3 regions of the Sinomonas flava genome follow, and region 2 is predicted to be linked to each of the others. Evidence: predicted binding sites of a transcription regulator. Region 2 holds the regulator's gene; each other region holds the start of a gene.

The links. The regulator HrcA, encoded in region 2, represses chaperone genes, less so after heat shock. The targets are predictions, from matches to a motif close to TTNGCACTCGNNNNNNNCGAGTGCNAA.
Region 1: a site for HrcA is predicted at 6,335-6,361, ahead of ABD298_RS05770 (FmdB family zinc ribbon protein). Genes of this name have one in related genera too.
Region 3: a site for HrcA is predicted at 4,359-4,385, ahead of groL (chaperonin GroEL). Genes of this name have one in related genera too.

Annotation. Positions count from the first base shown of each region.
Region 1 covers NZ_BAAAQW010000003.1:662,172-672,970, forward strand. The annotation lists gene ABD298_RS05730 (malate dehydrogenase) at 1-431, shown strand, start outside; gene ABD298_RS05735 (IS481 family transposase) at 684-1,892, shown strand; tRNA gene ABD298_RS05740 (tRNA-Ala) at 1,918-1,990, opposite strand; gene ABD298_RS05745 (SDR family oxidoreductase) at 2,072-2,875, opposite strand; gene ABD298_RS05750 (hypothetical protein) at 2,978-3,931, opposite strand; gene ABD298_RS05755 (GNAT family N-acetyltransferase) at 4,071-4,691, opposite strand; gene galU (UTP--glucose-1-phosphate uridylyltransferase GalU) at 4,699-5,619, opposite strand; gene ABD298_RS05765 (5-formyltetrahydrofolate cyclo-ligase) at 5,657-6,292, shown strand; gene ABD298_RS05770 (FmdB family zinc ribbon protein) at 6,423-6,686, shown strand; gene cpaB (Flp pilus assembly protein CpaB) at 6,782-7,546, shown strand; gene ABD298_RS05780 (DUF4011 domain-containing protein) at 7,591-10,799, opposite strand, start outside.
Region 2 covers NZ_BAAAQW010000003.1:29,338-38,744, forward strand. The annotation lists gene ybeY (rRNA maturation RNase YbeY) at 1-64, opposite strand, end outside; gene ABD298_RS02830 (PhoH family protein) at 61-1,209, opposite strand; gene ABD298_RS02835 (GerMN domain-containing protein) at 1,421-2,365, shown strand; gene ABD298_RS02840 (16S rRNA (uracil(1498)-N(3))-methyltransferase) at 2,423-3,211, opposite strand; gene dnaJ (molecular chaperone DnaJ) at 3,214-4,341, opposite strand; gene hrcA (heat-inducible transcriptional repressor HrcA) at 4,354-5,370, opposite strand; gene ABD298_RS02855 (DUF3097 domain-containing protein) at 5,527-6,378, shown strand; gene ABD298_RS02860 (DUF4870 domain-containing protein) at 6,469-6,873, shown strand; gene hemW (radical SAM family heme chaperone HemW) at 6,916-8,154, opposite strand; gene lepA (translation elongation factor 4) at 8,155-9,407, opposite strand, start outside.
Region 3 covers NZ_BAAAQW010000010.1:55,519-66,317, reverse strand. The annotation lists gene ABD298_RS15385 (RNase H family protein) at 1-580, shown strand, start outside; gene ABD298_RS15380 (DUF6318 family protein) at 875-1,495, shown strand; gene ABD298_RS15375 (hypothetical protein) at 1,807-2,403, shown strand; gene groL (chaperonin GroEL) at 2,554-4,182, opposite strand; gene ABD298_RS15365 (ABC transporter substrate-binding protein) at 4,456-5,679, opposite strand; gene ABD298_RS15360 (LytR C-terminal domain-containing protein) at 5,715-6,317, opposite strand; gene ABD298_RS15355 (DUF3263 domain-containing protein) at 6,367-6,690, opposite strand; gene ABD298_RS15350 (uracil-DNA glycosylase) at 6,802-7,581, shown strand; gene ABD298_RS15345 (siderophore-interacting protein) at 7,640-8,506, shown strand; gene ABD298_RS15340 (threonine/serine exporter family protein) at 8,590-10,317, opposite strand; gene ABD298_RS15335 (lipid II:glycine glycyltransferase FemX) at 10,349-10,799, opposite strand, start outside.

The DNA.
Region 1 (10,799 bases), 630 kb from region 2:
GGAACCACTCGGCGAGCCAGTACCCGGACCTCACCCACGCCACCGCCGGCGGTCAGCCCGTGCCCTCGCTCGTCGATGAGGAGTGGATCGAGGGCGACTTCATCCCGCGGGTCGCGAAGCGCGGTGCCGAGGTGATCGAGGTGCGGGGGTCATCGTCGGCGGCCTCTGCGGCGAGCGCCGCCATCGACCATGTCCGAGATTGGGTCCTCGGGACGCCGGACCGGTGGACGTCGGCGGGGGTCGTCTCGGACGGATCGTACGGCGTTCCCGAAGGCCTCGTCAGCTCGTTCCCGGTGCGCAGCAGCGGTGGGGCGTGGGAGATCGTCCAGGGCCTCGAGGTGCCGCCGTTCTCGCGGGAGCGGATCGACACATCCGTGGCCGAGCTCGAGGCCGAGCGCGACGCCGTCCGGGAGCTCGGCCTCCTGGGCTGAACGGCGACGCGGGAGCGAACCCGGCGAAGGCACAGGGACAGCGGAAAGGGCCCCAGCCGTACAGGCTGAGGCCCTTTCGGTGCGCCTTCTGCGGGCAGATGTGGAGCCTAGGGTGTGTGATGTCAGGACATCGTTGACGCATGTGGCGGGACATCGTTTACAGGTGACAGTTGACCGGTGTGGCGGGACATCGTTGACGGTCCACGGCATGTCGCGGGACATCGGCGACACGCTGCTCGTCGAGCATGGGCCATGTCGAAGAACAAGGTCATCGTCCTCGCGGTCCGCGAGGGCGGCATGTCCAAGGCCGAGGCCGCCCGCCGCTACGGGGTCACCCGCCAGTGGGTCCACGAGCTCCTCACCCGGTACGCCGAGCAGGGCGAGGCCGGCCTCGAGGCCCGCTCCCGCCGCCCCCGCACCAGCCCTCAGGCGACCTCCGCCCAGGTGCGCGAACGCGTCCTGGCCCTGCGGTCCGAGCTCGCCACGAAGGGGCTGGACGCCGGCGCCGAGACGATCGCCGCCCACCTCGACCGCGAAGGCCTCCCGGTCCCTGCCAGCACCACGGTCCACCGCATCCTGCGCGCCGCAGGCACCGTCGCCCCCGAACCGCGCAAGCGCCCGAAATCCTCGCTGCGCCGCTTCGAAGCTGCCCAGCCCAACGAGACCTGGCAGTCCGACTTCACCCACTGGCACCTGGCCGACGGCAGCGACGTGGAGGTCATCGACTTCCTCGACGACCACTCCCGGGCCCTGCTCCACCTCACCGCCCACCCAAGGGTCACCGGCCCGGCCGTGGTCGAGGCCTTCCTGGACACCGCACAGGAATACGGGTTCCCGGCCTCGACCCTGACCGACAACGGCATGGTCTACACCACCCGCCTCTCCGGCGGGAAAGGCGGCAGGAACGCCTTCGAGACGCTCATCGCCTCACTGGGCATCACCCAGAAGAACGGATCCCCCGGCCACCCCCAGACCCAGGGCAAAATCGAGCGCTTCCACCAGACCCTGAAGAAATGGCTCGGCGGCCAGCCCGACGCCCACACGATCGCGGACCTGAACGAGCAGCTGGCGAAGTTCCGCCACATCTACAACCACGAACGCCCGCACCGGGCCCTGAACCGCCGGACCCCGGCCCAGGCCTACGAGGCGACCCCCAAGGCCGGACCCGCGATCACCGCACAGGGGGAACACTTCCGCGTCCGCACCGACCGCGTCGACGCCGACGGAAAGGCCACCCTCCGCCACGCCGGACGCCTCAGACACCTCGGGATCGGCCGCGCCCACAGGCACAAGCGGATCATCCTGCTCGTCCACGACGCCGAGGTCACCGCCCTCGAGCACGGCACCGGGGAGGTCCTCGCCGAATTCACCATCGACCCCACCAAGGGCTACCAGCCCAAAAAACAGAACACCCCCGGTCCGAAGACCGGGGGTGTCAACGATGTCTCGCCACATCCGTAAAGGATGTCCCGCTACATCACAGATGTGGAGCCTAGGGGATTTGAACCCCTGACCTCTTCGATGCGAACGAAGCGCTCTACCAACTGAGCTAAGACCCCTCGGTGCGGGAACTACGTTACTGGGCAGGGGGCCAAAATCAAAATCGGGCGACGCCACCCCGAGGCCGTGCACGGGGCCCGTCAACCGGGCCAGTTGGCGGTCCCGACGGCTCTCCGCCGAAGCCACTGCTCGAAGGTCACGGTCCCGAACGCGGCCTCGGGCATGAGGTTGCGGCCCTCGGCCAGGGAGCGGCCGATCCGGCCCGGAACGGGCAGCTCGAGGATCCTCGACGTGGATCCTGTCGCAGAGCACCAGGCCTCGGCGAGGGAGCGCAGTGAGCGCACCTCGGGCCCGCATGCGGCGGTCAGGAGGAAGCCGCCGGCCGGAGCCTCGGCGGCGTCCACGAGCGCCCGGGCCACATCCGAGAGGTCGATCGGCTGCACCCGAGCCTGCCGGAGACTGGGAACGAACCCGAAGCGGTCACCGGCCTCGAACACCGAGCCCAGGAGATCGTGGAACTGGCCGCACCGCACCACGGTCGTGGGCAGCGGGTGCTCGGCATAGACACGCTCCTTGGCTGCCTTGGAGCGGTAGTAGCGGAAGGGGAACTGGTCGCAGGCGATGATCGAGATCGACACGGCCCGGTCCACCCCTGATCCTCTTGCGCCGTCGAGCAGCCTCCGGCCCGTGTGGGGATAGTCCCTGACCGCGCGTCCGCGGCGCGCCTCGAGCGCGTCAATGACCACCTCGACGCCGTCGAGGGCCGCCGCAAGGCCTGCACCCGAGGCGGCGTCCGCGCGCACATACTCGACGCCGTCGAGCGCCCTCGCCGGCGGAGGCCGAGTCCTGCTGAGCGACCTCACCTGCCATCCGCGCGCGAGCGCCTCCCGTGCCGCTGCATGCCCTGCGGCACCGGTTCCGCCGGCAACGAGGAGGAGAGCCATGTGTCGAAGCTACCCGCGCACCCGGCCCCTAACCAGTCCGCCCCGCGGCCCGGGTGCAGAACTCAGCCCGGCTCGGGCGCGGGATGGTCAGCAGCGGGACAGTCAGGCGCGGCGTCGGCGCAGCACGTCGTCGAGGTTACCCAGCGCGCCGGCCCGCCCGGTGGGGCGGGGCGCAAGCGCCGGGACGCCGGGCACGGAGCCGGGCTCCGGGGTCTCGGGCTTGGGCTTCAGGACGGGACGGCCCTCGGGCTTCGGATCCTCCTGGGCAGGGAGCGGCTCCGGCTCGGGACGCTCCGCCTTGGCCGCGTCCAGGTACGACGGCTTGGGCACGCCGACAGGCTCCCAGGTCTCCTCCGAGTCGGCACCGCTGGCCTTGGCCGCCGCGTCCGCACTCGCCTGCGAGGCACGGGCCACTTCGAGGGCGACGGCGCGCAGCTCCTCCCGGGTGAGGACCTTCGCAGCGGGCGCGGGGGTGTCCCCCCCGTCGAACACCTCGCTCGGAGCGGGCGGACGCTGGCGCTGGGCCGGTGCGGGTCCGGGCTCCCTCATGGCGGCACGGAACGCGGCGTCGACGCGCCGGCGCCGGTCGCGGACGGCGAGGGAGCGCAGCACGGTCGCTGAGGCCGCCGTGCCCGCAGCGAACACGAGCGGGAGCCAGAGCGGCACGCCGAGGACCAGGAGGCCCAGGCAGACGACCGACGCCAGGAGCATCGCCAGGCCGATGCCGGCGAGGACGACCCGTCCCCACCGGATCCGGAACGGGCGCGGAGCTGGCCTGCTCGCCGCGGCGGAGGCGGGAGTCCCGGCATCGTGGTCCTGGAGCTTAGCGGGCCGCTCCGACCCCGCCGACCGGACAGCGGGGTCAAGGCCCAGGGAGGAAGCTGCGCCGGCCACGCCCCCGTCCCGAGGGCCCCCCGGCGCGGCCTCGGACAGCAGGGCGGCCTCGGCGGCGGCGCGGGGCGGCCTGCGCCTCTTGAGGAGGTAGGGGGCAACCCACAGCAGCCACAGGAGCACGGCCGCGCCGAGCACCATCGAACTGCTGAGGGCGAAATCCATACCTGAAACCGTAGGAGTATCCTCGGGGCCGGTGCCGGATTACCTTCGGTGTGTCGCGAGAACCGCAGTCGGCCGGGGGCGCCCCGGGGCGTGCCGCCGCGATCCGGCGTGACGGGGGGCACGCGCCGTCGTGCGTCGGTCAGCCGCGGGAGGCCAGCCACCGGCCGAGGAGGCCGCCCGGCGGGACTTCCTCGACCGTCAGGGCGAAGGATTCGTGGTCGGCCCAGGCGCCGTTGATGTGGAGGAACCGCGGACGGAGTCCCTCGTAGCGGAACCCCAGCTTCTCCACGACCCGGAGGCTGGCCGCGTTCTCGGGCCGGATGTTGATCTCCATGCGGTGCAGCCCGAGCTCATCGAAGCAGTAGTCCGTGGCGAGCGCCACGGAGGTCGGCGCGATTCCCCGCCCTGCGTGGCCCTTGTCGACCCAGTAGCCCAGCGTCGCGGTGAGCGCCGAGCCCCACACGATCGAGGACACGGTCAGCTGGCCGACGATGGGAGCTCGCCGGGCACGCGGCTCGTCCAGTGTGATGACGAAGGGAAGGGCAGAACCTTCGCGGGCCTGATGGGTCAGGGAGCGGACCATCTCACGGAAGGTCGGCAGGCCCCCCTCAGGCTGCGGATTCGACGCCTCCCACGGCGCGAGCCACTCCTTGTTGCGGCCCCGCAGCGCCATCCACTCCGACCTGTCTGCCTGACGCAGGGGCCTGAGTGCGAGGTCGCCGCTGCGGAGCGTCACGGGCCACAGGCCCGAACCCCACATCGGCCGGTCAGGACGTCGCGGTGGGCTGGTCCGCCCCGTCCGCCACGAATCCCTTGAGCCACGAGCGCAGTTCCGAGCCGAATTCGTCCCGCCCGCACGCCAGGGTCACCACGGCCTTGAGGTAGGAGAGCTTGTCTCCGGTGTCGTAGCGCCGCCCGCGGAACACCACCCCGTACACGCCACCGCCCTCGCCCTCGCGCCGGGCGAGGGTCTGGAGTGCGTCCGTGAGCTGGATCTCCCCGCCGCGCCCGGGCTCCGTGTGGTGGAGCACCTCGAAGACGGCGGGGTGCAGCACGTAGCGGCCGATGATTGCGAGATTGCTCGGAGCGTCCTCCGGCGCGGGCTTCTCGACGAGGCCGTGGACGCGGACGTAGTCCTCGCCCTCGACCTGCTCGACGTCGGCGCACCCGTACGCCGAGACCTGGTCCTGGGGAACCTCCATGAGGGCCACGACGGACCCACCGGTGGCCTGCTGGACGCGGATCATCTCTGCGAGGAGTTCGTCGCGCTCGTCGATGAGGTCGTCGCCGAGCAGCACCGCGAAGGGCTCCTTGCCGACGTGGCGTTCGGCGCACAGCACCGCGTGGCCGAGTCCCTTCGGGTCGCCCTGGCGGACGTAGTGGATGTCGCCGAGGTTGTTCGACTGCTGGATCGCCGCGAGCTTCTTGCTGTCGCCCTTGGCCTCGAGTGTCGCCTCGAGCGAGGGCACACGGTCGAAGTGATCCTCGAGGGCACGCTTGTTGCGCCCCGTGATCATCAGGATGTCCTCGATGCCGACTCCGACAGCCTCCTCGACCACGTACTGGATCGCGGGCTTGTCGACGACAGGCAGCATCTCCTTCGGCATCGCCTTCGTCACCGGCAGGAAGCGGGTGCCGAGGCCGGCCACGGGGATGACGGCTTTCTTCACGGCAGAGCTTGTAGACACGCTGACACTCTATACGACTCTCGATTAGAGTCGGGGCATGCAGGCCGCAGAGGAGAAGTCCGCCCTGCGCTCAGCCATCTGGGCCGAGCGCCGCGCAGCGGATCCGGAACGCCGTGCCGCCGCTGGCGAATCGCTCGCGGCGCACGGGCTCGAATGGGCTCTCGCCCACGTCCCCGAGGGGGGAACGCTGACGGCGTACCTCGGGGTTGGGGCGGAGCCGCCCACCGCGCCGCTCCTGGAGCGGCTCCACAGCGCGGGGCTGCGCGTCTTCCTGCCCGTGTGCCTGCCGGAACGGCAGCTCGCGTGGGTCCAGTGGCAGCCGGGCATCCTGTTCGCACGGAGCCGGTTCGCGCCCGTGCAGGAGCCTGTGGGGCCGGTGCTCACGACCGAGGAACTCGCCGCGGGCGACGGCGCGCGCTTGCCGCTCGCCGCCGTGCTCCTCCCGGCGACCGCTCTCGACGCGGAAGGCCGGCGCCTCGGGCAGGGCGGCGGGTACTACGACCGGTTCCTCGCACGGCTCGAGGGACTCGGCCTGCGTCCGCCGACGGCGGCCGTGGTCTTCGACAGCGAGGTGCTCCCGGCCGGCGCCGTTCCCGTCGAGGCGCTCGACCGCAGGGTCGCCTCTGCGGTGACACCCTCGGCGCTGCGGGCTCTGTGGCCGAAGCCTTCCTGAGCCACTGCGCCCGGAATAGTCCAAGCGCCCCGGCTGTTAGAATTGGCAGTCGAGGCCTACGACTGCCAATGAGCGCGACGACGCCGCAGCGGTGGTCCATGGCCTCCGCCGTGCCCATGAAGGAGTTCTAGTGCCTACGTACGCCTACGCCTGCAAAGACTGCAATCACGCATTCGAGACTGTCCAGTCGTTCAGCGATGCCTCGCTGACCGTCTGCCCCGAGTGCGGCGGCACCCTCCGCAAGAAGTTCAACAGTGTGGGTGTGGTCTTCAAGGGCGGCGGCTTCTACCGCACGGACTCCCGCAGCGGCAGCAGCAGCGTTCCGGCCTCCTCCGGCTCCTCGGAGAAGTCCTCGGGCTCGTCCGACAAGGCACCGGCCGCCGCCGCGAGCTGACGCACTTCTCCTCCACAGGATCCGCGGCCGGCGTGTCGTCCACATACGACGGCGGGCGGTCGCCTCGGGCAGCGCTGCGCTCCTAACGTCGGTGCATGACCCGACCCGCCCCCTCCGGTAGCGGCCGCGCTCCGCACTCACACGCTCCCCGGGCCCACGCGCCTGTCCGCGGCTCGGCCAGGACACGACCCACGCCGTGGGCCGCTGCCGACCGCGGTCCGCTGCGACGCTTCGTCGACCGGCGGCGGCGGACCCTCGCCGCGGCATTCCTGTGCCTTGCGGCCGGCGCCACCGTCTACCAGCTGACCCCTGCCTCCGCCGCGATGGTCCCCGTGGCGGTCGCAGCGCGTGACCTGGCCTCGGGCGCGACCCTCTCCCCCGCTGACCTCACGCTCTCGCGCCTCCCGGCCGATTCCGTGCCCCAGCGCGCCGAGCCGGACCCTTCGCGGCTTTCGGGGCAGCGGATGGCTGGCCCGGTGCGGCGCGGCGAGCCGATCACCGACGCCTCGCTCGTGGGCCCGGGGCTGCTGACGGGAACTCCACCGGGCACCGCGGCAGTGCCCGTTCGCATCGCAGATCCCGCCTCCATAGGCCTCCTGAGCCCCGGCCAGCTCGTCGACCTCGTGCTCAGCCCTGACACCGGTGGGCAGGCCGCCGCGGGGACGACTCTCGCCGCGCGCGTCCCGGTACTGTCCACGGGGGCCGGAGCTCCGGGAAGCGCGGCCGGGGCGTGGCTGGGACAACGGGAGGGGGAGGGCCTCCTGGTCGTCGCGGCCTCGCCCGAGCAGGCCCTCCGCATCGCGGGGGCGTCGACGCGCGGGAAGGTCTTCTTCGTGCTCTTCGAGGCCGGCCCGAGGTGACAGGCCCGGCGGCATCCGGAGATTTCCTCAGGCCCAGCGCGAGTTCACCCCCAGTGTGGGGGCCGCTGTTCCTTGAGCCACCTGTCGCGGTCGCGTTCACGGTACGCAGACCAGTCGGCGCGTCGCCGGCCGGACTCGGCCGGTGTCTCGTCCTCGTCCGCGGAGGTCGGTCCCGTCCCGGGAACACTGACCCGGCGCTGGCCGCGGGGCCTCCGCAGCGGCGCCTCAACCTCGTCGGGGACCTCATCCTCGGACAGCGCACCGTCCTCGGGTACCGCTCCGGAGTCGGCCGAGACGGCCTCGGCGGCTTCGGCGGCTTCGGGCGCTGCGTCGGCGGAGGCGTCGGATTCCTCCGGCCTCCCGGACTCCCCAGGGGCCTCGCGCTCGTCCGGCCTCGGCTCGCTGGCTTCAGCGTCCATGCCGCTGGCCTCCTCTCGCTGGGCCCCGTGCTGGACCCCGTGCAGCGGCGCGGCCTGGTCGGTGTCGTCGGCGGCGTGGCTGCCTCGCGTGTGGGCCTCGGACGGGGTGGGCTCCCCTTCGCGAGCACCAAAGGCGTCGCTGCCGGTGCGCGCTTCGATGGCACTGTCGACGCGCGAGGCGATGTCGGCGGGCGTCCCGAGGAGGAAACCGGCGGAACCGCCCTCGTCGGCGTGGGTCTCGAGGCCGAGGTCCGCCGCGATCATGTCCGCACAGCTGCTCGGGTCCGTGAACACCTCGATCGTCCACAGCGTCATGTGCTTCCAGCCGAGCCGCTCGAACAGTTCCGGCCTCTGCCGGGTGCGCTCGCGCACGCTCATGCGCCGGTAGCGCTCTGTCCCGTCGGACTCCACGGCGACGGGGATGCTCGCCTCGTGGTCGTCGCGGCCCATGGTCAGGAGCGGGTCTATGGCCGCCGCCATGTCGACCGCACCGTCGTAGTGGTGCCAGACCCTGGCCCCGCGGGACGCAAGGCGGTCACCGAGGTCGGTCACGAGGGGGTCCGCACCGAGCGCCTCAGCGCTCGCTGCGGCGCGGGTTGCCCTCGTCCCGAGGTCCGTGGTGCCCGCGATCTCGCGGTCGAGCAACTCGTAGAAGTCCACTGCGCCCTCGCTGAGGCGGGTGACATCCAATTCGGAGGGCTGGAAGCAGCTCAGCACGTGCATGCTGTGCCGCGCACGGCTCATGGCGAGGGCGAAGCGGCGGCGGCCTCCCGGCTCGCTGAGGGGACCGAAGTGGTGCATCGCCCGGCCATGGGGCGTCCGGCCGAACCCGAGCGAGAAGATGACGTGGTCCCGGACAAGCCCCCCGGCACGGTCGACATGCACGACCCGGAACGGCTCGTCTCCCCCGCTGAAGAAGTCCCCCAGATCGGGGTGGTTGGCCATCTGGAGGCGGATTGCCTCCCCGATCCGGGCAGCATGGTGGGCGCTCGCCGTGACCACGCCCAACGAGACTCCCGGGCGGTGGTAAGCGTGCTCGAAGACGAGGTCGACGACCCTGTTTACTTCCGCCGCCACGGACTCGACGCCGCCGTCCTCCCCGCTGGGCAGCCCCGTGCCGTCGGGAAGGTACTCGAGCACGAACGGACGGTCGAGGCCCGTCACGCTCGGCCCATCCGGGAGCGCGCGGAGGGCACCGTTGTAGAAGCGGTGGCTGAGCTGGAGCCCGAGGTCCTCGTCGACGCCGCGGTACACCGTGCGCAGGGCGCCCCGCGGAAGCACGCGCTTGAGCGCTCCGAGGGCGCTCTCGACCGGGGCCGTCGGCGCCTGGCCGGGCTGCTGCTCGACGCCCACGGAGAACGGACGGGGATTGGCCACCTGCGCGTCGCCGAAGGCCACCACCTGGGTAGCCCGCCCCACGGCCGGGAGGGCCGCCCGGAGCGGCATGGAGTCCGCGTCGAGGATCACGACTGCGTCGAAGCGGTGGTCGGCCGGCAGCGCGGCCGAGAGGGCATAGGGGCTGCAGGTCCAGACCGGGACCAGCGGCCGCAGGAGCCGGGGCGACTGGCGCTCGAGTGCGGCAAGGCTGATGCGCCCGTCCTTGAGCAGGGACCTCAGTGCGTCTGCCTCCCGCGGGTGGCGATCGATCGCGTCTGCCCACTCGCGGGCGAGCCTCCACCTGAGCTTGGCGCTGCCGCTGGCGATGTGGGCGCGGTCGGCGCGCCGGAACTCGGACTCGGCCCTGCGGAGCTGCTCGCCGTCGGACATGGCCAGATAGTCGTCGCCGCTGATCATGGCCTCGAGGACCGACTGCCACCACGCCAGCTCGAGCTCGGCGGCGACGACGGATGCCGGTGCCTCACGTTCGGACAGGTCGGCGAGCAGGTCCCCGAGTCCGCGTTCGCGGAGCTGGTCCTCGAGCAGGGTCCGCTCCGGGAGCGACTGGAGGGTCGGCGAGTCCTCGGCCAGGGCGGTGAGCCGGGACTTCAGCTGCTCGACCGGGGCCTCGAGGAGGCGCCCACCGCCCGCCGTGGGGCGGAGCACGGCGCCGAGGCGGTCGAGGCCCTTGGCAGCGGCGACGTACGCCTCCCGGAGCTCCGCGAGGCCGGAGGGCACCGAGGGGTGCCGCTGCGACGTCGCGTACGCGGCCCAGCGCTCCCGTTGGGCCTGCACGAGGATGAGCGAGCTGTGGAGGTCGGCCAGGTGGACGCCCGGACGGACGTACTCCTTCGCCACCCGACGGAGGCGCGAGCGCTGCATCGCGGTCACCTCGATGCCGCGTTCCCTGCGCCAGGCGGAGGGTGCCGTGGCGGCGATCAGGTCGTTGACCGGCCTGTCGAAGATGTCCGGGGTGAACTTGTCCAGACTCTCCCGGACCGCGACCAGGAGCTCGAGCTGCTCGCCCCAGCCGCCGACCGTCGTCTCGAGCCGGATCGACGCATGGTCCGCCACGGCAGCCATGCGCTCTCCCAGAGCGGGAACGTCCTCCGCCAGGCGGCCGGCGAGCTCCCGCGCGTCGTCCGTCTCGCGCCGGGTCAGCAGCCGGGCGCCGTGCCAGGGGCTCTCCGCAGCATCGGGGCTGAAGCTTCCGAGCTCGGCGGCCCTGCGGAGCCTTTCGCTGAGCTCGGCCCGGTCCTTGATGCTGTCCAGCACGCTGCGCTTGAGCCGCACGGTCGTGGCGGGAGCGGGATGGAGGGACGTGAGGGCTGCGAGGGACTGCATGGCCTGGTAGGGCGAGCAGCCCCAGCGCTCGCGCACGTTGTGGAGCGACGCGACGTGGTCGACCAGCTGGTGCCGGCGCTCGCGCAGCACTCGGTGGATGTTCTCGAGCCGCG
Region 2 (9,407 bases):
CCAGACGGACGAGTGCCTCCGCGTCGACGGCCACGCCGGACTCGTTGTTGACTTCGATGCTCACTGGTCCAGCTTAGTCGGCGTCGGACCGTCGGGCGCCTGGGTGCGGGCCCGGGCACGACGGCGCTCCTGTGCGGCGCGCTGCTCGTCGTCCCAGCGCCCGTATGCGTCGACGATGTCGCTCACGAGCCGGTGCCGAACGACGTCGGAAGCCTCGAGGACGGAGAAGCTGACGTCCTCGACGCCGGCCAGGATCTGCTGCACCACGCGCAGCCCGGAAGCCGTCCCCGACGGGAGGTCGACCTGCGTCACGTCCCCCGTGACCACCATCTTGGAGCCGAACCCCAGACGGGTCAGGAACATCTTCATCTGCTCGGGGGTCGTGTTCTGCGCCTCGTCGAGGATGATGAACGCGTCGTTGAGGGTGCGGCCGCGCATGTACGCCAGCGGCGCGACCTCGATGGTCCCCGCAGCCATGAGCCGCGGGATGGACTCGGGGTCCATCATGTCGTGCAGCGCGTCGTACAGCGGGCGGAGGTAGGGGTCGATCTTGTCGCTCAGTGTTCCCGGCAGGAAGCCCAGCCTCTCCCCCGCCTCGACCGCCGGCCGCGTGAGGATGATCCGGCTGACGTCCTTGTGCTGGAGTGCCTGGACGGCCTTGGCCATCGCCAGGTAGGTCTTGCCGGTGCCGGCGGGCCCGATGCCGAAGATGACCGTGTGTGCGTCGATCGCGTCGACGTAGTTCTTCTGGTTGGCCGTCTTCGGGCGGATCGTGCGGCCCCGGCTGGAGAGGATGTTGTGGGTGAGCACCTCGGACGGGCTTGATACCGTCTGGGTGCGCAGCATCGACACGAGCTGGGCCAGCGAGGCGGTGGTCACGGCCGTGCCCTGGCCGGCCATCGCCGAGACCTCCTCGAAGAGCCGACGGATGTGCGGCACCTCTTCAGGAGGGCCGACGATCGTGAGCTCGTTGCCGCGCGCGTGGAAGGAGACTGCGGGGAACTGCTCCTCGATGAAGCGCAGCGCTTCATCGTGCGGGCCGAGGATCTGGACCATCTCCTCGCTCGAGCCGAATCGGAGCACCTCGGTGCGTGCTGCCGGGGTCGTGTGCGGGAAGTCCGCTGTCACAGGCCGTCTCTCTCCTCGTCCGGGCCGAACCCTCGCGTCGACCCTACGCCGGGCCGCTCGCGTGCCGCCCGTGGCGCCCATCCTACTGCCGCGGCGCCGTCCGGCGACCCGATGGGAGCCAGAGGCTGGCAACGTCTCAATCGCGCATCACTTGGGACACGGCTGCCTCCACGGGGGCTTCCGCGCGCCGGTGCTGTGCCAAGCTGGAATGTGGCCCGGGCACCCCGACGGCGTCCCGGCTGCCCCGGACACGAGCGACGCCCTCGGGGCGACGACGATCAGCGGAGGATGCATGGGACCCACAGCGCTGCGCGCGCGCTGCCGGCTCTGGCCGGCTGTGCCTGCGGTGCTCGCGGCTGCCGTGGTCTCGCTCGCGGGCTGCACGGCCGTCGGGTCACCCCAGCCGAGCATCGCCGCCGGGGCCACCGCGAGCCAGGTCCCCGGCAACACCCAGCCCTCGGCACCCCTCGAGACATCCCAGACCTCGGCGAAGGCCCCGGTGTACTGGCTGGGGCGGGCCAAGGACGGCGTGTACCTGTACCGCGAGTTCCGGGACGCGGGCGGCCAGGACAATCCCATCGCGACCGCCCTGCGCCTCATGATGTCCCAGAAGCCGCTCGACCCTGACTACTTCAGTCCCTGGCAGACGCCGAAGAAGCTCGCCGCGTCGGTCTCGGGACGGAACGTGATCACCGTGGATGTGTCGGCGGACGCCTTCAACACCGGCGTGGACGAGCCGACAGCCCAGCTCGCGGTGCAGCAGCTCGTCTACACCGCGACAGCGGCCGCTGCGAGTGCCGGCCTCATCGACTCGGACCAGCCGATCTCGGTCATGCTCCTCGTCGATGGGCACACCTCCCAGCTCGCCTTCGAGCGGGTGCAGCTCGGCCAGCTCATGCAGCGCGACCCCTCGATGCTGGCCCCGGCCTGGATCATCGACCCCCAGGAAGGCGTGGGGCTCGACGGGCCGCTGAAGGTGTTCGGCAGGTCGACCCGGGCGGACCAGGAGCTCGGCTGGCAGGTGCTCCGCAGGGATTCGCCGGGCAAGTCCTCCGTCTACCTCAGCGGGACCGTGGCCCCGGGCACCCAGAGCTCGCGTCCCGGCGAATTCACCTTCACGGTCAACCTGCCCCCGGGCGACTACGAGGTCCGGGTGCTGCCCAAGGAGGAGGCCTCCGCCGTCCCCAACACCGGGAACACCGCCTGGGACTCGAAGGACGTGCACGTCGGGCCCTGAGGAATCGGCCCCTCACCCGGCAGTGGACCGCGGCTGCGCGCGCAGCTCTGTGTGCGGCTAGGAGTCGGCGCGGCCGTCCCGCGCCCGCCAGCGGCCGAGCCGGTCGCCGGCCAGGGCAAGCGCAGCCGGGCCCGCCGTGGACGAGCGCAGGACATGCGGGCCGAGGAGCGCGAGCCGCGCGCCCGCGGCAGTGAAGCGGGCCAGCTCGTCGGGGGTGATCCCGCCCTCGGGCCCGACGACGAAGAGCACCTCGCCCTCGTCGCCCTCCTGGGCCGCAAACGTCTCGAGGACCGTGGACAGCGGCTCGACCGCATCTTCGTGGAGGACGACGGCGAGCCTCGCCGAGGCGATCCGCTCGGCCAGCCGCGCGCCGTCGTGCGCGGCCTCGACGGCGGGCACGACGGCGCGGCGCGCCTGCTTGGCCGCCGCCACCACGACGGAGCGCCACTTGGCGAGGGCCTTCTCACCGCGCTCGCCCTTCCACCGCACGATCGAGCGCTCGGCCTGCCACGGGATGACGGCGTCGACGCCGAGCTCGGTCGCCGCCTCGGCCGCGAGCTCGTCGCGGTCGCCCTTGGCGAGGGCCTGGACGAGCACGAACCGGAAGGGCGGCCGCGGCTCACGGGCGACCCGCTCGACGCCGACGGTCAGCGTCTGGCCTTCCGCCCCGGCGACGGTGCCGACGGCCCGGACGCCCGCGCCGTCGGCCAGGTCAACCCCTTCGCCCTTGGCGAGGCGCTTCGCGGCGACGGCGTGGCGGCCCTCAGGGCCTCCCACTTCGACGAGGTCTCCGGGCTGGATCCCGTCGAGCATTCCAGCCGGGACGTAGAAGAGGGGCCGGGACATCTCTAGAGGTTGCCCAGCTTGTCGCGCAGCTTGGCGAAGACTCCGCCGCTGGCGACGAGCTTGCCGTCGCCCACGTGCTCGCCCCGCAGCTTCGCGAACTGGCGCAGGAGCTCCTCCTGCTCGGCGTCGAGCTTGGTCGGCGTCTCGACACGGATGTGCACGAGCAGGTCGCCTCGGCCCGAGCTGCGGAGCCGGGCGACGCCCAGCCCGTGGAGGGTGACGACGTCACCGGACTGTGTGCCCGGGCGCAGAGTGATGGTCTGCTCGCCGTCGAAGGTCTCGAGGCTCAGCTCGGAGCCCAGGGCTGCAGCGGTCATCGGGACGCTGACGGTCGCGTTGAGCTGGTCGCCGTCGCGCGTGAACGTCGAGTGCGAGGCCACGCGGATCTCTACGTACAGGTCTCCCGAGGGGCCGCCAGCTGTCCCTGCCTCGCCCTGGCCGGCGAGCTGGATGCGGGTGCCGGTCGACACGCCCGCCGGGATCTTGACGGTGAGCGAGCGGCGGCTGCGGACGCGGCCCTCGCCGCCGCACTCGTTGCACGGGCTCGGGATCTCGGTGCCGAAGCCCTGGCAGGTGGGGCACGTGGCCAGTGTCATGACCTGGCCCAGGATCGAGCGGACGGGCCGCTGGATGTGGCCGCTGCCGCCGCACACGGTGCAGCGCACGGGTTCCGTGCCCGGCTCACAGCACGAGCCGTCGCAGCGCTCGCAGGTCACGGCCGTGTCCACCTCGAGCTTCTTGTTGACCCCGAAGACGGCGTCCTTGAGCTCGATCCGCACCGCGATCAGGGCGTCCTGGCCGCGCCGCACGCGCGAAGCCGGGCCGGCCTGCGCGCCGCCCCCGCCGAAGAACGTCTCGAAGATGTCCTGGAACGCGAAGCCGGAGCCGTTGTAGGCGCCGCCGAAGCCGTTGTCGGTGCCGTTCTCATTGCCGGTGGTGTCGTAGACGCGCCGCTTCTGCGGGTCCGACAGGACCTCGTAGGCGTGGGTCACCGCCTTGAACTGCTCTGAGGCCTCCTCGCCCGGGTTGATGTCCGGGTGGAGCCTGCGGGCCAGCTTCTTGTAGGCCTTCTTGATCTCCTCGGTGGTCGCGTCGGTCGGAACGCCGAGGGTTTCGTAATGGCTGCTCACGGTCTTCTTTCTCTAGCTTCCAGCGAGAATCTTGGAGAGGTACCGGGCGACGGCGCGGACCGCGGCCATGCTGGCCGGATAGTCCATGCGCGTCGGGCCGAGGATGCCCAGCTTGGGGCCGTCGTCCCCGCCGTACCCGGTGGCCACGACAGAGGTCTCGGCAAGGCCGTCGTAGGCGTTTTCGCGCCCGATGGTGACGGCGACCCCCCGGGGGTCGTTCGCCATCTCGGACAGCAGGCGGAGCAGGACGACCTGCTCCTCGAGGGCTTCGAGCACGGGCGAGATGCTCTGGAGGAAGTCGCTGTTCGACCTGGCCAGATAGGCCGTGCCCGCCATGACCATGCGGTCTTCACGGCTCGACTCGGCCAGGAGGGACAGGCCCCGCCCGAGCTCCGCCGCGAGCGACTGGTCCGCGGGGGCCAGCGACCCGACGACGCGGCCGAGGGCCTCGCCGAGTTTCACGACCGGGGCGCCGACCAGCCCCGCGAGGAGCTTCTCCCGCAGGGCCGCGAGCCGGTCGCGGTCCACCTCCTCGGAGACCGTGTGGACGCGCTGCTCCACGGTCCCGGTGTCTGCGATGAGCACGAGGAGGATCTGATGCGGTGCCATGAGCACCGCCTCCACGTGGCGCACCCGGGCCCGGCCGAGCTGGGGGTACTGCACGACGGCGACCTGGTTCGTCAGCTGCGACAGGAGGCGAACGGTACGCTCGAGCACGTCGTCGAGGTCGTCGGCGCCGTCGAGGAGGCCCTGGATCGCGTGCTTCTCCGCTGGGGAGAGGGGGCGCACGGCGGCGAGGTGGTCGACGAAGACGCGGTAGCCCTTGTCCGTCGGGACGCGTCCTGCGCTCGTGTGGGGAGCCGTGATGAGGCCGTCGTCCTCGAGTGCGGCCATGTCGTTGCGGATCGTCGCACTCGAGACGCCGAGCTTGTGGCGGTCGACGAGTGCCTTGGAGCCGACCGGCTCCCTGAAGTGCACATAGTCCTCCACGATGGCCCGCAGCACCTCGAGCTTGCGCGGCTCGCTCACATCCCACCTCCTGCTCGCATGGCCGGTTGCGTTAGCACTCTCTCAGAGCAAGTGCTAAGTCTATTATGCCCACGCACCGTTTCCGCACGGTCATGTGCCCCGCGCCACGCAAGGATGAGCGCACCGTCCGAGCGGCGGGGCCGTAGGATCCGACGGGTGGACCGACTCTCCTATGACAGCTGGGGCCCTGCAGACCTGAGCGCCCCCTCCCCACGCGGGCTGCCCACGGTCCCTGCCTCGGTCGGCCTCGTCCTCGAGGACGCCGAGAGCGGATGGGTGGGCGCCGTCACACGCATCGAGAAGTCCGGCGGGATGCACCTCATCACCCTCGAGGACCGGCGGGGCCGCTCACGGTCCTTCCAGCTGGGGTACGGCTTCCTTGTGGACGGCCGCCCGGTCCGGGTGGGCCCGCCGGCACCCCAGCGGACCGCGGCCCCTCCCGCCCGAACGGCCTCGGGGTCGGTCCGGGTCGAGGGCATGCGCGCACAGGTTGCCAAGGCCAGCCGCATCTGGGTCGAGGGCAAGCACGACGCCGAGCTCGTCGAGAAGGTCTGGGGAGACGACCTGCGCGTTGAGGGAATCGTCGTCGAGCCACTGCACGGTGTGGACGACCTCGCGGCCGCCATCGCGGACTTCGGGCCCGGCCCGGAACGCCGGCTGGGCATCCTCGTGGACCATCTGGTGGAGGGATCGAAGGAGTCCAGGATCGCAGCGGAGGCCATGCGGAGCCCCGGGGCGGCAGGGAACGTCCTCATCGTCGGCCACCCGTACGTGGACGTGTGGCAGGCCATCAAGCCCTCCACGCTGGGGATCCCTGCCTGGCCGGCGGTGCCGCGGGGCACCGACTGGAAGACCGGCATCCTTGCCGCCTTCGGCTGGCCCCGCAGCACGCCCGAGGACTTCGGGCTCGCGTGGCAGAAGCTGCTGGGCACCGTGCGCACCTACGCGGACCTTGAGCCCTCCCTGCTGGGACGCGTCGAAGAGGTGATCGACTTCCTGACCGCCTGAGCGCACAACCTTGGATATCCTTGGAATGCCCTCGGGCAGGCCGTCTGGTGCGGCCACCGCACGACGACACCGAACAGGCAGGGACATCCAGTGGCCGAGTACCCGCAGGACCGACGCGACGGAGAGAGCGAATACCACGGCGCGCCAGCCCGTGCCATGCCGCTCACGGCGGCTGAGGACCGCCAGTGGGCGACGCTCGCTCACTTCGGCGGGATCCTCGGGTGCCTGCCGTCACTGCTGATCTACCTGGTCTTCAGGGACCGCGGGCCCTTCACGGCCCAGGAGTCCAAGGAGGCGCTCAACTTCACGCTCCCGCCGACCGCCGCCGCCGTGGTCTGCAACATCCTGGCGCTCATCCCGGTGGTCGGGAACGTGTTCGCGGTCCTGGCGACGCTCGTGTGGATCGCGCTCACGGTCTTCTCCGTGATCGCCGGCATCCAAGTCAACCGCGGCCAGCCGTACCGCTACCGCTACAACCTCCGGCTCATCTCCTAGGAACCGCGGGCACGCGCCGGAACGACGGGGGCATGGTCTGATTCAGGCGAGAAGCCGGCGCACCACCGCGTCCGCGAGCAGGCGCCCGCGCAGCGTGAGCACAAGCCGCCCCCGGAGGGCCGCCGCACCCTCGACGAGCCCCTCGGCGATCAGGCCCGCAACCTCGGAGCGGCTCTCCGGCCCGAGCTCCGCCACAGGCAGGCCTGAGGCTAGCCGGATCTGCAGGAGGACCCGCTCGACGTGGCGCGTCTCGTCGTCGAGCGTCTCCCGGCCAGCCGCAGGGGAGGTTCCCTCGCCCAGCCGCGCGGCGTAGGCGGTGGGATGCTTGACGTTCCACCAGCGGACTCCGCCGACGTGGGAGTGGGCTCCCGGGCCGATCCCCCACCAGTCCCCGCCGTTCCAGTAGGCAAGGTTGTGCCGGCAGGCGTACCGCACCGATCCGGCATCCCCCCGGGCCCAGTTGCTCACCTCGTACCAGCTGAAGCCCGCGTCGGCGAGCACGGCGTCGGCGAGCTCGTACTTCTCGGCGTGGTCGTCGTCGTCGACGTCGAGGACCTGACCGCGGCGGATCTGCGCAGCGAGCTTCGTCCCCTCCTCGACGATGAGCGCATAGGCGCTCACGTGGTCGGGTTCGCAGGCAAGGGCCGCATCGAGTGACGCGCGCCAGTCATCGAGGCTCTCCCCCGGCGTGCCGTAGATGAGGTCCAGGCTCACGTCAAGGCCTGCCTCCCGCGCCCAGCGCACCGCCTCGGGCACGCGCGACGGCGTGTGGGTGCGGTCGAGGACCCGCAGCACGTGCGGGACGGCGGACTGCATCCCGAAGGACACCCGTGTGAAACCGGCCGCCGCGAGGGTCACGAGCGACTCCGGCGTGACCGAGTCCGGATTTGCCTCGGTCGTCACCTCGGCGCCGGGCTCGAGGCCCCACTCCTCCACGGCCGTCGTGAGGATCGTGGCGAGGTCCTCCGCCGGCAGGAGGGTGGGCGTTCCTCCGCCGAAGAAGACGGTCGACAGGGGACGACGCGGCACGCCGGAGGCGTCGAGGGCCGACGCCGCGAAGCGCACCTCGGACGCCGCGGTAGCGGCGTACGCGTCCTGCGAGGCTCCGCCGCCGAGCTCCTTCGCCGTGTACGTGTTGAAGTCGCAGTACCCACAGCGGACGGCGCAGAACGGGATGTGCGCGTAGAGCGAGAAGCCCCGCCCCGCGGCGCCGGCCGCAGCCTGCGGCGGCAGGGCGCCGTCGGCCGGCGCGGGGTCCCCGAGCGGCAGTGTGCTGGGCACTTACTTCTTCGCTCGATCCTTCGAGTCTTTCGACTCGTCCGTGGTGAGCGCCGCGATGAAGGCCTCCTGCGGGACCTCCACGCGCCCGACCATCTTCATGCGCTTCTTGCCTTCCTTCTGCTTCTCGAGCAGCTTGCGCTTACGGGTGATGTCGCCGCCGTAGCACTTGGCGAGGACGTCCTTCCGGATCGCGCGGATGTTCTCGCGGGCGATGATGCGCGAGCCGATCGCGGCCTGGATGGGGACCTCGAACTGCTGGCGCGGGATGAGCTCCCGGAGCTTCGCCGTCATCATCGTGCCGTACGAGTAGGCCTTGTCCCGGTGGGTGATGGCGCTGAAGGCGTCCACCTGCTCGCCCTGGAGGAGGATGTCGACCTTGACCAGGTCGGCGGCCTGCTCGCCGTCGGCCTTCCAGTCGAGCGACGCGTAGCCGCGGGTCTTGGACTTGAGCTGGTCGAAGAAGTCGAAGACGATCTCGGCGAGGGGGATCCAGTAGCGCAGTTCCACGCGGTCCTCGGACAGGTAGTCCATGGCCTTCATCTGGCCGCGGCGGCTCTGGCACAGCTCCATGATCGCGCCGACGAACTCGTTCGGGGCGAGGATCGTCGCGGAGACCATCGGCTCCCGCACCTCTTTGACCTTGCCGGTGGGGAACTCGCTCGGGTTCGTGACCGTGACGACCGACTTGTCCTCGAGCGTGACCTCGTAGATGACGTTGGGGGCGGTGGAGATCAGGTCGAGGTTGAACTCGCGCTCAAGGCGCTCCCGCACGATCTCGAGGTGCAGGAGGCCGAGGAAGCCGACGCGGAAGCCGAAGCCGAGGGCGGCCGAGGTCTCCGGCTCGTAGACGAGCGCGGCGTCGTTCAGCTTGAGCTTGTCCAGCGCGTCGCGCAGGTCCGGGTAATCCGACCCGTCGAGGGGGTACAGGCCCGAGAAGACCATCGGCTTGGGGTCCTGGTAGCCGCCGAGCGATTCCGCGGCGGGCTTGGACAGGTTGGTGATGGTGTCGCCGACCTTGGACTGGCGCACATCCTTCACGCCCGTGATGAGATAGCCGACCTCGCCCACGCCCAGGCCCTTCGACGGGATGGGCTCCGGGGAGATCACGCCGATCTCGAGCAGCTCGTGGCTGGCCTTCGTGGACATCATCTGGATGCGCTCGCGCGGGTTGAGCGAGCCGTCCACGACGCGGACGTAGGTCACGACGCCGCGGTACGTGTCGTACACCGAGTCGAAGATCATGGCCCGGGCGG
Region 3 (10,799 bases), on a different contig from region 2:
GAAGTACACCTTCGAGTGGGTGCGGGGCCACGCGGGTCACGAGCTGAACGAGGCCGCCGACGGGCGCGCGCGGGCCGTTGCCCTCGCCTACCAGTCGGGAGCGGAACCGGCCCAGGGACCGGGATTTGCCGCCGCACGCCACCCGGAGGCCCCGGCCCGCGCGGCCGCCCCGGCTCCGTCCATCGACCAGCCCGAGCTCTTCGCCGGCCCCGACGACGAACCGGCCGACCGCGGGGACGACCGTGACGTCACCGCAGTCGTAGAACTCGAGCAGGAACTGCTCAACCCCGCGGTCCGGGCCGACTACGGCCAGCTCGCCTACCTCCTCCACCCGGAATACCGGGAGATCGGCTCGTCTGGCCGGATCTGGGGCCGAGAGGAGCTGATCGAGGAACTGGTCGATGCGCCGGACCTGCAGGTCCGGTTCGAGCTCATCGACGCGGCCCCCATCTCGGAGGACGCGATCCAGGTGCTCTACCGCGCCGTCGGGGCGACGGGGGCGACTCTGAGGAGCTCCCTCTGGCAACGGAGCGACGACCGGTGGCGCCTCCGCTTCCACCAGGGCACCCCAGAATCCTGAGCCCCTCCCCTCCCCTCCCTACCCCCTGCTCCCTTCCCCCTCCCCCTCCCAGCCTTCCCCCTGCCAGCCTGCCAGCCTGCCAGCCTTCCCCACCCACGTTTCGGGTACAGCTATTCCCCTCCCAGCCACCTTTCGGGTACAGCAAGCTCTGCGCTCCGGGCCTCTCAGGTACGCCAAAGACGCCCCCGATTAGCCCTGTGGATAACTTGCGACGGACGGCGTCATAGGCCTATAGACTGGCCCCATCGCACCGGTCGCCCGTGTGGCGGCCGACCAACGACTTCGGGGGTGTCCATGGCGCACCATCGCGCACTTCGTTATGCCCTGCCCGCCCTGCTTCTCAGCGGTTCGCTACTTGTCTCAGGCTGCGGAGGCGGCGCGACCGCCGGACCGAGCTCGACGGGAGCGCCCTCTTCAGGGACCGCAACAGCTGACCCTCGACCGACGCCGGCAAGCTCCACCGCACCGGCGCGCAACGTTCCGGTTCCTGCGCTGCCGGAAGCTGCGAAGCAGAACACGCGGGAGGGATTCGAAGCCTTCGTCCGGCACTATATCGACCTTCTGGACTACGCGTACCAGACCGGGGATACGAAGCCGGCCCTGGCGGTGGCTGCGCCCGACTGCACCATGTGCAACACGATTACCAGCGACGTGAAGAAGACCTACACGACCGGCAAGTGGATCGTCGGGGGCGAGTTGACTCTCGAGAGTTACGCCTCCGACGGCACCCCAGACCTGGACGAGATTTGGTTTGCTTATCTCAAGATCAGCCAGCGTTCGTTCACTGATTTCAGCACTGACGGGCCTGGCGGATCAGCGTCAGGGGGAGTCGCGAACATTGGGGCAAGCGGCGAATTCTCTGGTGGCGCCTGGCGAATGTGGGACCTAGGCAAGGTCAAGGGCGACAAGTCATGATGACGCGGGTGCTCAGCCTCCTCGCCGCGGGCGCATGCTTCTTGTCCCCAATTCACTCTCAAATCCCTCGGGAGCCAGCGCCCTCCCCGCCCTCGACGTCCGCAGGCGCAACCGACGCCTCAATCGTCGTTGAAGCCCGGAAGCGGACAAAGGATACAAGGGCTTCAACTAAGAATGCGGTCGACTTGCCCGGAGGCCTCGTCGCCGGAGCCCCCCAACCCTACTGGGACCGAGCGTGTCTGACTGACCCGAACGAGGTGGCAACCAAGTGCCTTCCTCAGCAGGATCGCTGCGGCGGAGACGGTGAGCTGATGCAGCTCATGGTGCCCGTCCCGGGGGCCACGCCTGCCCGCTACGCGAAGTCGGGCACCCCGACGTGCCAGTTCCCGGACCAGCCGATGCCGGCGCAAGGACCAGCTGCGATTCCTCCCTTCACCCAGAAGGAGTTCCGCGAGCTGCCTTTGGCCGCCGCGATCATCGGGTCCCAGCCCGGCCGGCACACGCTCAAGGGCGCCGAGACCAACATCTACGCCGATGCCAAGGACCAGACGTTCAATCTCACCCTCGCAGGTCATGGCTTCGTCATCAGGGCCCGTCCCGCAGAGTACCGGTGGACCTACGGCGACGGCGCAGCACTCACCACCCCAGCGCCCGGTGGCCCCATCCCGGAGAGCCGCTGGGGCGAGAAGACCGTCACGAGCCACGCCTACGCAGCTACCGGCACCGTCGCCGTCGGACTCACCACGATCTTCACCGGCGAATACTCCGTCAACGGCGGCCCGTTCCAGGCGATCGTCGGCACCGCCGAGGTCCCCTCGCTTCCGCGCACGCTGAGCATCTGGCGCTCGGAGGTCAAACGCTACGCCGACGACTGCAACGTCAATCCGGCAGGCGACGGCTGCTCCTAGGCACACACCGCGCGTACCCGAGACAGAAACGCGGGCGGCGGGGCCCCCACCGAAGTGGGGACCCCGCCGTCGTGCGTGGGGTGTCCGGGCGGACATTCCGCGTACCCGGAACGTCAGATACGCGAATTGCCCGTACCCGAAACGGGGGGGTTAGAAGCCGCCCATGCCACCCATGTCGTCGGCACCGGGGCCGGCCGGAGCGGCCTTCTCGGGCTTGTCGGCGACGACGGCCTCGGTGGTGAGGAAGAGGCCGGCGATGGACGCGGCGTTCTGCAGCGCCGAGCGGGTGACCTTGACCGGGTCGTTGACGCCGGCGGCCAGGAGGTCCTCGTAGACGCCCGTGGCGGCGTTGAGGCCGTGGCCGGCGGGCAGTCCGCGGACCTTGTCCACGACGACGCCCGGCTCGAGGCCCGCGTTGAAGGCGATCTGCTTCAGCGGGGCGTCGATGGCGACCTTGACGATGTTCGCACCGGTGGCCTCATCGCCCTCGACCTGGAGGTTCGCGAACGCCTTGGCACCGGCCTGGATGAGGGCCACGCCACCACCGGCGACGATGCCCTCCTCGACGGCAGCCTTCGCGTTGCGGACGGCGTCCTCGATGCGGTGCTTGCGCTCCTTGAGCTCGACCTCGGTGGCCGCGCCCGCCTTGATGACGGCCACGCCGCCGGCGAGCTTGGCGAGGCGCTCCTGGAGCTTCTCGCGGTCGTAGTCCGAGTCGGAGTTCTCGATCTCGGCGCGGATCTGCGACACGCGGCCCGCGATCTGGTCGGCGTCGCCGGCACCCTCCACGATCGTGGTCTCGTCCTTGGTCACGACGACCTTGCGGGCCTTGCCGAGCAGCTCGACCGTGGCGTTCTCGAGCTTGAGGCCGACCTCCTCCGCGATGACCTGGCCACCGGTGAGGATGGCGATGTCGGTCAGCATGGCCTTGCGACGGTCGCCGAAGCCCGGGGCCTTGACGGCGACGGACTTGAAGGTGCCGCGGATCTTGTTGACGATGAGCGTGGCCAGGGCCTCGCCCTCGACGTCCTCGGCGATGATGAGGAGCGGCTTGTTGGTCTGCATGACCTTCTCGAGGACCGCGACGAGGTCCTTCACCGAGGAGATCTTGGAGTTCACGATGAGGATGTACGGGTCCTCGAGGACCGTCTCCTGGCGCTCCGCGTCGGTGACGAAGTAGGCCGAGATGTAGCCCTTGTCGAAGCGCATGCCCTCGGTGAGCTCGAGCTCGAGGCCGAAGGTGTTGGACTCCTCGACGGTGATGACACCCTCCTTGCCCACCTTGTCGAGGGCCTCGGAGATGAGCTCGCCGATCTGGGTGTCGCCGGCGGAGATGGACGCGGTGGCGGCGATCTCCTCCTTGGTCTCGATCTCCTTCGCGGAAGCGAGGAGCTCCTCGGTGACGGCGGCGACGGCCTTCTCGATGCCGCGCTTGAGCGAGAGCGGGTCGGCGCCGGCGGCGACGTTGCGGAGGCCCTCGCGGACGAGCGCCTGGGCGAGCACGGTGGCGGTGGTGGTTCCGTCGCCGGCGACGTCGTCGGTCTTCTTGGCGACCTCCTTGACGAGCTCCGCGCCGATCTTCTCGTACGGGTCGTCGAGCTCGATCTCCTTGGCGATGGAGACGCCGTCGTTCGTGATCGTGGGGGCGCCCCACTTCTTCTCGAGCACGACGTTGCGGCCACGCGGGCCGAGGGTCACCTTGACGGCGTCGGCCAGCTGGTTCAGGCCGCGCTCGAGGCCGCGACGGGCCTCCTCGTCGAATGCAATGATCTTGGCCATGACGGCTTCGGTCCTTTCGGGACGTGTCTGTCGGTGGGCCACCTGCTGCAGCGCCCGCGACGGCCGGCATCCCGGCCCGTACGGACGGGCCGCGGAAGCCTCACCACAGCGAGGTGTTCCTGTCTCCCGCGACCGAGAGCGTTAGCAGTCAGAGCGCGGGAGTGCTAAGTCAATGTTTAGCACTCGGCCCACCCGAGTGCAAGCGTGCAGCCCGTCTCCGACGCCCCCCCCCGCCAGCGTGTTCGCGGCAAGCGCACGACGGCGCGCGCGCAGCTATCGCGCGACGGTGACCTCGCCGTCGTGCGCGGCCAAGTTGTCCGCATGGAAGGCGAGCACCATGAACCGGCCAGTGGTGACATCACCGTGCCCGTCGAAGTCGATGGGCCCGGACTCCCCCTCGTAGTCCACCGCGGTCCCGCGGCCCTGCGCCGCGAGGCATGCGGCCAGGCCCGAGCACTTCTCGCGTCCGGCGGCCTGGCCCGGGCCCTGCCCGGCGGCCTCCCCGCCCGAGACGGAGGTGAGGCGGGAGGCGATGGAGGCGCCGGCGTCGTCGCCGGCCGCACCGGCAGCGAGGATCGCGAGGGCGGCGGCGTCGTAGGCCTCGGCGGCGAAGGTCATGTCCTTCAGGCCGGGCTCATGCTCGAGGACCGCGGTCTGGAAGTCGATGCTCGGGAAGGCACCCGGGACGGCGGCCCGGGCGCCGTCGAGCGCGCCGTTCGCGAGCGCCGAGCCGTACTGGTCCACGAGCCCGTCGGAGAGAAGGAGCCTGCTCCCGGGGATCCCGGCCTCGGCGAGCTGGGTGAGCACCGACCTGCCGTCCGAGCGCGCGACGACGAGAACGGCGTCGGCGTCCTTCGCTCCCGCGGCCTTGGACCGGACGTCGCCGCGTCCGAACTCGGCGCTCGCCGACTCCTCGAGCCCGGCGGCCGAGGCCGCTCCCGCCGCGCCGGCCGCGACGGCCTTCCCGTACGCGCTGTCCTCGTGCAGCACCGCAATGCGGTGGGCTCCGGCGCGCTTGGCGAGCTCGACGAGGGCGGCGCCCTCCGCGCCCTCGGGGGCGGCCGTGCGGAAGAAGAAGCCGCCGCTCCGGTAGTCGCTCAGGCTGGCAGCGGAGGCCGCTGGCGAGACGAGCGGGACCTTTGCCGCGGCGAGCGCGTCGATGGCGGCAGGCGCACGGCTCGAGTCCGTGGGCCCGACGACGACGTCGGCGCCTGCCTCCGCGAGGCGCTTCGCCCCACTGCCCGTGTCCTCGCCGACGGCTGCGTCCAGCAGCTCGACCGGCTTCCCCTTGAACCCGCCGGCGGCATTCGCCTCCTGCACCGCGAGCACGACGGCGGCGCGCTGGGCGTCGTTCAGATAGGCGGACTGGCCGGCGGAGTCCAGGATGAGGCCGAGCCTCAGGACGCCGTCGCCGGATGGCCCCGGCTGGGCGGTACGCGCGTCGCCGCTGGGCCCGCAGGCCGCAAGGGCAAGAGACGCGAGGCCTGCGGCGGCCACGGCAGCAAGCCGTCGCAGTGCGGCGCCGCGGCACCTCACCCGGCGTACCCGGGGCCCACCACCGCGGCCAGCGGCAGCCCGAGCGCCGGCGCCTCGAGCACGGTCTGGATCCCGAGGTCCGCCGCCAGGGCCTTCGCGGACCCGGCGTCGGCCGCCGAGCGGTAGTACACCACGGACGAGTTGACGGGGGCGCCGGCCCAGTTGCCCACGTCCGTGACCGTCCAGCCGGCGGCGCGAGCGGTGGTCGCGACGCGGTTGCCGAGCCCCGCCGTGCCGGTCGCGTTGTACACGCCCACCTCGAGGGCCTTGTTGGCGCTCTCTGTAGGCGGGGGGGCCGAGGTGGGCGCAGCTGAAGTCGGCGCCGGGGCAGGCGCGGAGGCCACGGGTTGGGAGGCCTCGGGGGCGGGCTGCGAGGTCGACGGCGCCGACGCCACGGCGGATTCGGACCCGCCGATCCCGAGGCGGGGGAGCAGGAAGAAGGCCACGGCCCCGATCACGAGGGCGAGGATGCCCGCGGCGAGGATCCACCCGAGACCCGACCGCCGCTGCGGCTCCTCCCCCTCCCGCGTCCTGTGCACGCCCTGCCTGCGGGGAGACTCGGGTACTGCATCGAATTCGTCGCGGGGGTACGTTCTCATGCCTGGGTCAGGGTCCTTGTCGGTGGCCTGCTGGGGACAGCGGGCAGCGTCAGGCGCCCCCACCGAGCCGGCGGGCGGTGCGCGCGCGCTGCCGCGACGTCCTCAGTCTACGCAACCTCTTCACGAGCATCGGGTCGTGGGCCAGTGCGGCCTCGGTGTCGATGAGGGTATTGAGCTGCTGGTAGTAGTGCGTAGCCGAGAGGTCGAAGAGGTCGCGGATGGCCTGTTCCTTGGCGCCCGCGTACTTCCACCACCCGCGCTCGAGGGCCAGCATCTTCACGTCCCGCTCGCTGAGCCCCTCCACGGGGCGGCCTGCCGCCGCCCGCTCGAGATCATGGGCCCTGACATGGGTCTGGTGCGCTGCTGCCGACATGGGTTCCAGTTTAAGAGGGAACTACAGGAGTGTCATTCCGGCGCGCCCGGCGCTGCGCCCTCAGCGTAGTCCGGGGGGCGCCGGGGAGCTCCCTCTGGCACACTGGCGTGGATGATGGACGCGGAACCCCTCTTCGACCTGCCGGCCCCCGCGGCGAGCGGGTCCGCCGCCGGCGAGCGCGCGACGTCGTGCGAGGAGGCCGCCAGCGAACTCGAGCGGATGGCGGCCGCCCCGCTCGCCGAGCTCGTCCACCCCGAGTGGGCTGTGGCCCTCGCGCCCTGCGAGCCGACCCTGCGCGCCGCGCTCTCGGCCCTCGCCCGCCAGGCGCACGACGGCGCCGTCATCCTCCCAGCCCCGGCGCGCCTCCTGCGGGCCTTCGCCCGCCCGCTGCACGAGGTGAAGGTGATCGTGATCGGCCAAGACCCGTACCCCACGCCCGGCCACGCGATCGGCCTCTCCTTCGCGTGCGACGCCCACGTCCGGCCCCTCCCCCGCAGCCTCGCCAACATCTACCGGGAGCTGGCTGCGGACCTCGGCGTGCCTGCTCCCAGTGACGGCGACCTGTCCCCGTGGGCCGAGGAGGGCGTCCTGCTGCTCAACCGGGTCCTGTCGGTGCGCGCCGGCGCGGCCGGGTCGCACCGCCGGCTCGGCTGGGAGGAGGTCACCGACGCGGCGGTGCGCGCGGTGGTCGCCCGCGGGGCCCCGCTCGTGGCGATCCTGTGGGGCAGGGACGCGCAGTCCGTCGCGCCTCTCCTGGGGGCGACGCCGGTCATCGCCTCGGCGCACCCGTCGCCGCTGAGCGCGTCCCGCGGCTTCTTCGGCTCGCGGCCGTTCAGCCGGGCGAACGAGCTCCTCGCCGAGCAGGGCGCCGCCCCGGTCCACTGGGCCTGACCCGGGCCCCGCGTCACGGGAGTCGGGCCGGAGCGGGCCACCCGGTAGTCTGGGGCCCATGACTTCGCCCGCCGAGAGCCCAGTGCCGCAGGGACCCGCCGCCGCCCCCGCGAAGAGGGCCCGGCCCACGCTCGACCTCGTGGTCGCGCGCACCGAACAGCTGACCTCCCACATGGTCCGGGTCGTGGTAGGCGGGCCCGGGTTCGACGCCTTCGTCGACAACGGGTTCACCGACAGATACGTGAAGATCGCCTTCCCGACCGAGCTGCCCGGCGGTCGCTGGCCGGACGGCCCTGTGGACCTGCAGGCGCTCAAGGAGTCCCTCCCGCGCGCGCAGTGGCCCGTTTCCCGCACCTACACGGTGCGCTGGTTCGACCCTGCGGCCAGAGAGCTCGCGATCGACTTCGTGGTCCACGGCGACGAGGGCCTCGCCGGGCCGTGGGCCGCAAAGGCGCAGCCGGGTGACCGGCTCGTGTGCACGGGCCCCGGGGGCGCCTACTCGCCGGCTCCGGACGCGCCGTGGTACCTCTTCGCCGGGGACGAGTCCGCCCTTCCCGCCATCGGAGCGGCGCTCGAGGCGCTGCCGGCAGACGCGACCGGGATCGCGTTCCTCGAAGTCGGAAGCGGAGACGACGTCATCGAGCTGCGCGCGCCCTCCGGGATCGATGTCCGGTGGCTCTCCCGCGAGGGCTTCCCCGCGGGCGAGACCCTGGTGCTCGCCGAGGCCGTCGCCGAGTCAACGTGGCCCGAGGGCATTCCCCACGTCTTCGCCCATGGCGAGCGGGGGGCCATGAAGGAGCTCCGCGCCGTGTTCAAGCAGCGCGAGGTGCCGCGCGAACGCCTGTCCCTCTCCGGCTACTGGGCCCTGGGCCGGGCGGAGGACCAGTTCCAGGCGGAGAAGAAGCTCCCCATCGGCCAGATCTGAACCGGCGTCCCGGGGGCCACCCCCCGGGGTACCTCTGGGGGTCACCTCCCGGGGGTCACCTCCCGGGGGTCACCTCCCGGGGGTCACCTCCGGCGGGAGCGGCGGCGCCGCTCGAGGGACGCCCCGCCGCGGGTGAACGGCCGCGCGAGGTTGTCTCCGAGCACGACGCCGGCCGCCGCCCCCAGGATGATGGCCATCGCCGTGAGCATTCCCCCGGCGCCGGTGGTGATCTGCGCGGCGTCGATGGTCGCGATGTACATGGAGCGGAAGATCGTCAGCCCGGGCAGGAGGATGAGCGCCGCCGGGACCGCGACCACGAGTTGCGGCGCGCCGAGCCGGAGGGCCACGATCCGCGCGAGGAACCCCATGACGACGGCGCTCACCGCGGGCGCGATCCTGTCCCCAACCCCGAGGAGCCCCACCCCGGTCAGGGCGAGGTACCCCACGACGCCGACGGCCGCCGTCGGCAGCACGAGCCTCCGGGAGGTCTGCTCGGTGATGGCGATCGAGGCGACGGCGGCCCCGATGAGCAGCACCTGGACGATGTACGGGTAGGCGGGTGGGAACGTCTCGGTGACGTCGATCCGCTCGATCCCGAGCAGCTCCCCCACGGCCGTGGCGACGGCGATCCCGGCCACGAGCGCGGCGAACGTGAGGAATGCCGAGAGGTACCGGCCGGCGGCCGTCACGGGGAAGCCGTTGATGGCGTCCTGCGTCGCGGAGACGAGCCGCGCGGTCGGCAGCAGCAGGAGGATGCCGCCCACCACGACGATGGCCGGCGCGATGGGCAGATGCGCGGCGAACATCAGCAGCGCGACCATCGTCACCACGAACGAGCTCGCGAGCGTGACGAAGAAGTCCGGGATCCTCCACCGGCCCATCACCCGCGCCACCACCGAGATGAGCAGGTTGGAGCCGAAGGCGATGAGGGACGCGAGCTGCCCCCCGCCGATCACGCCCACGAACGCTGCCGCGAAGACGCCGAAGGCGAAGGTCACCGACCATTTGGGGAACGGCTTGGCGCGCCGCGAGATGCTCTGGAGCCGGCGCATCGCCTCGTCGCGGCCCACGCCGCCGGCCGCGATCTCGGTGACGAGCTGGTGCACGAGCACGAGGCCCGCGTAGTTGCTCGTCCACGAGCGGACCACGCGCATGAGCGTGATCGGCGTCCCGTCCTGCGGCGCGAAGTTGATCGCCACGGACTGGTTCGTGATGTCCACCTCGATGTGCCGCAGCCCGAGGGCGGCCGTCGAAGCGATCATGGAGGTCTCGACTTCGAGGGCGCCCGCTCCGTAGCGGAACATCGTCTCGGCCAGCAGGAGCGCGAAGTCGAGGGTCCGCCGGGCGGACTCGTCGGGCCCGGACGGGATCGCGAGGTTCTCGTACGGGCTGCCGGCAAGCCGGTCCACGATGCTCATCGGAGCCGTGGGCGGGTTCTCGCCCCGCATGAACCGCGCGAGGACGCGCTTCGCGGCGGCGTTGGCGCGGACCTGCGAGGCGCTGATCGGCTGGGTGGCCGGGGTCCCCGGCGCGGCGGGCGGCGGTGCGACCGCGGGAGCGGCGGCCGGGGGTGCGACCGGCGTCGGCGTCAGGGCCACCGGGGCGACCGGCGCCGGCGTGGGTGCGTGCAGCGCGGGCGGGGCGGACGACGGCGCGTGCCCACCCGCCGTCGTGCGTTCCCCGGCGGCAGTGGTCGCCGGGCTGTCCGATGCCGCAGCGGGCGCATCGGTGAAGGCGATGGGTGTGATCTGCGGAATCACGCCGGCGGGGATGTCCCCGCCGGGCCCCTCCGCGCGTTCGGACTCCGCCATGCGTATCCCTCCCCCGGGACCCTCTCGTGGATCAGTAGAACTGCTGGCCCGTGCGGCGCGTGTAGACCTGGCGCGCGATCCGCTCGCCCGCCGTCGTCCATGCCCTGTAGCGCAGCGGGTCGATGACGAAGTCCCAGCAGCCCACGAAGTCCGTCACGGTCTTGGTGAACGAGGTCTTGAACAGGCCCAGTCCGTGGAACGGGTGGGAGGTGTCCTTCAGGCGGTCCGCCGGCGGGGTGCCGCAGAAGTCGTACTCGGTGCAGCCGAGCTCCTTGACGCGGTTGATCGCGGTCCACTGCACGAGGTGGGAGTCGCCGTACTGGGTCCGCTTCTGCAGCGAGCCGCCGTCCTTGTACGTGCCCTTGCGGCCGTAGTTGATGACGAAGGCCCCGACGGAGGGCCGGCCGTTCTCGTAGACGAAGTAGAGCCGCCCCTGGCCGCGCTGGGTGAATTCGGTCCAGAACTGGCGGTAGTAGTCGAAG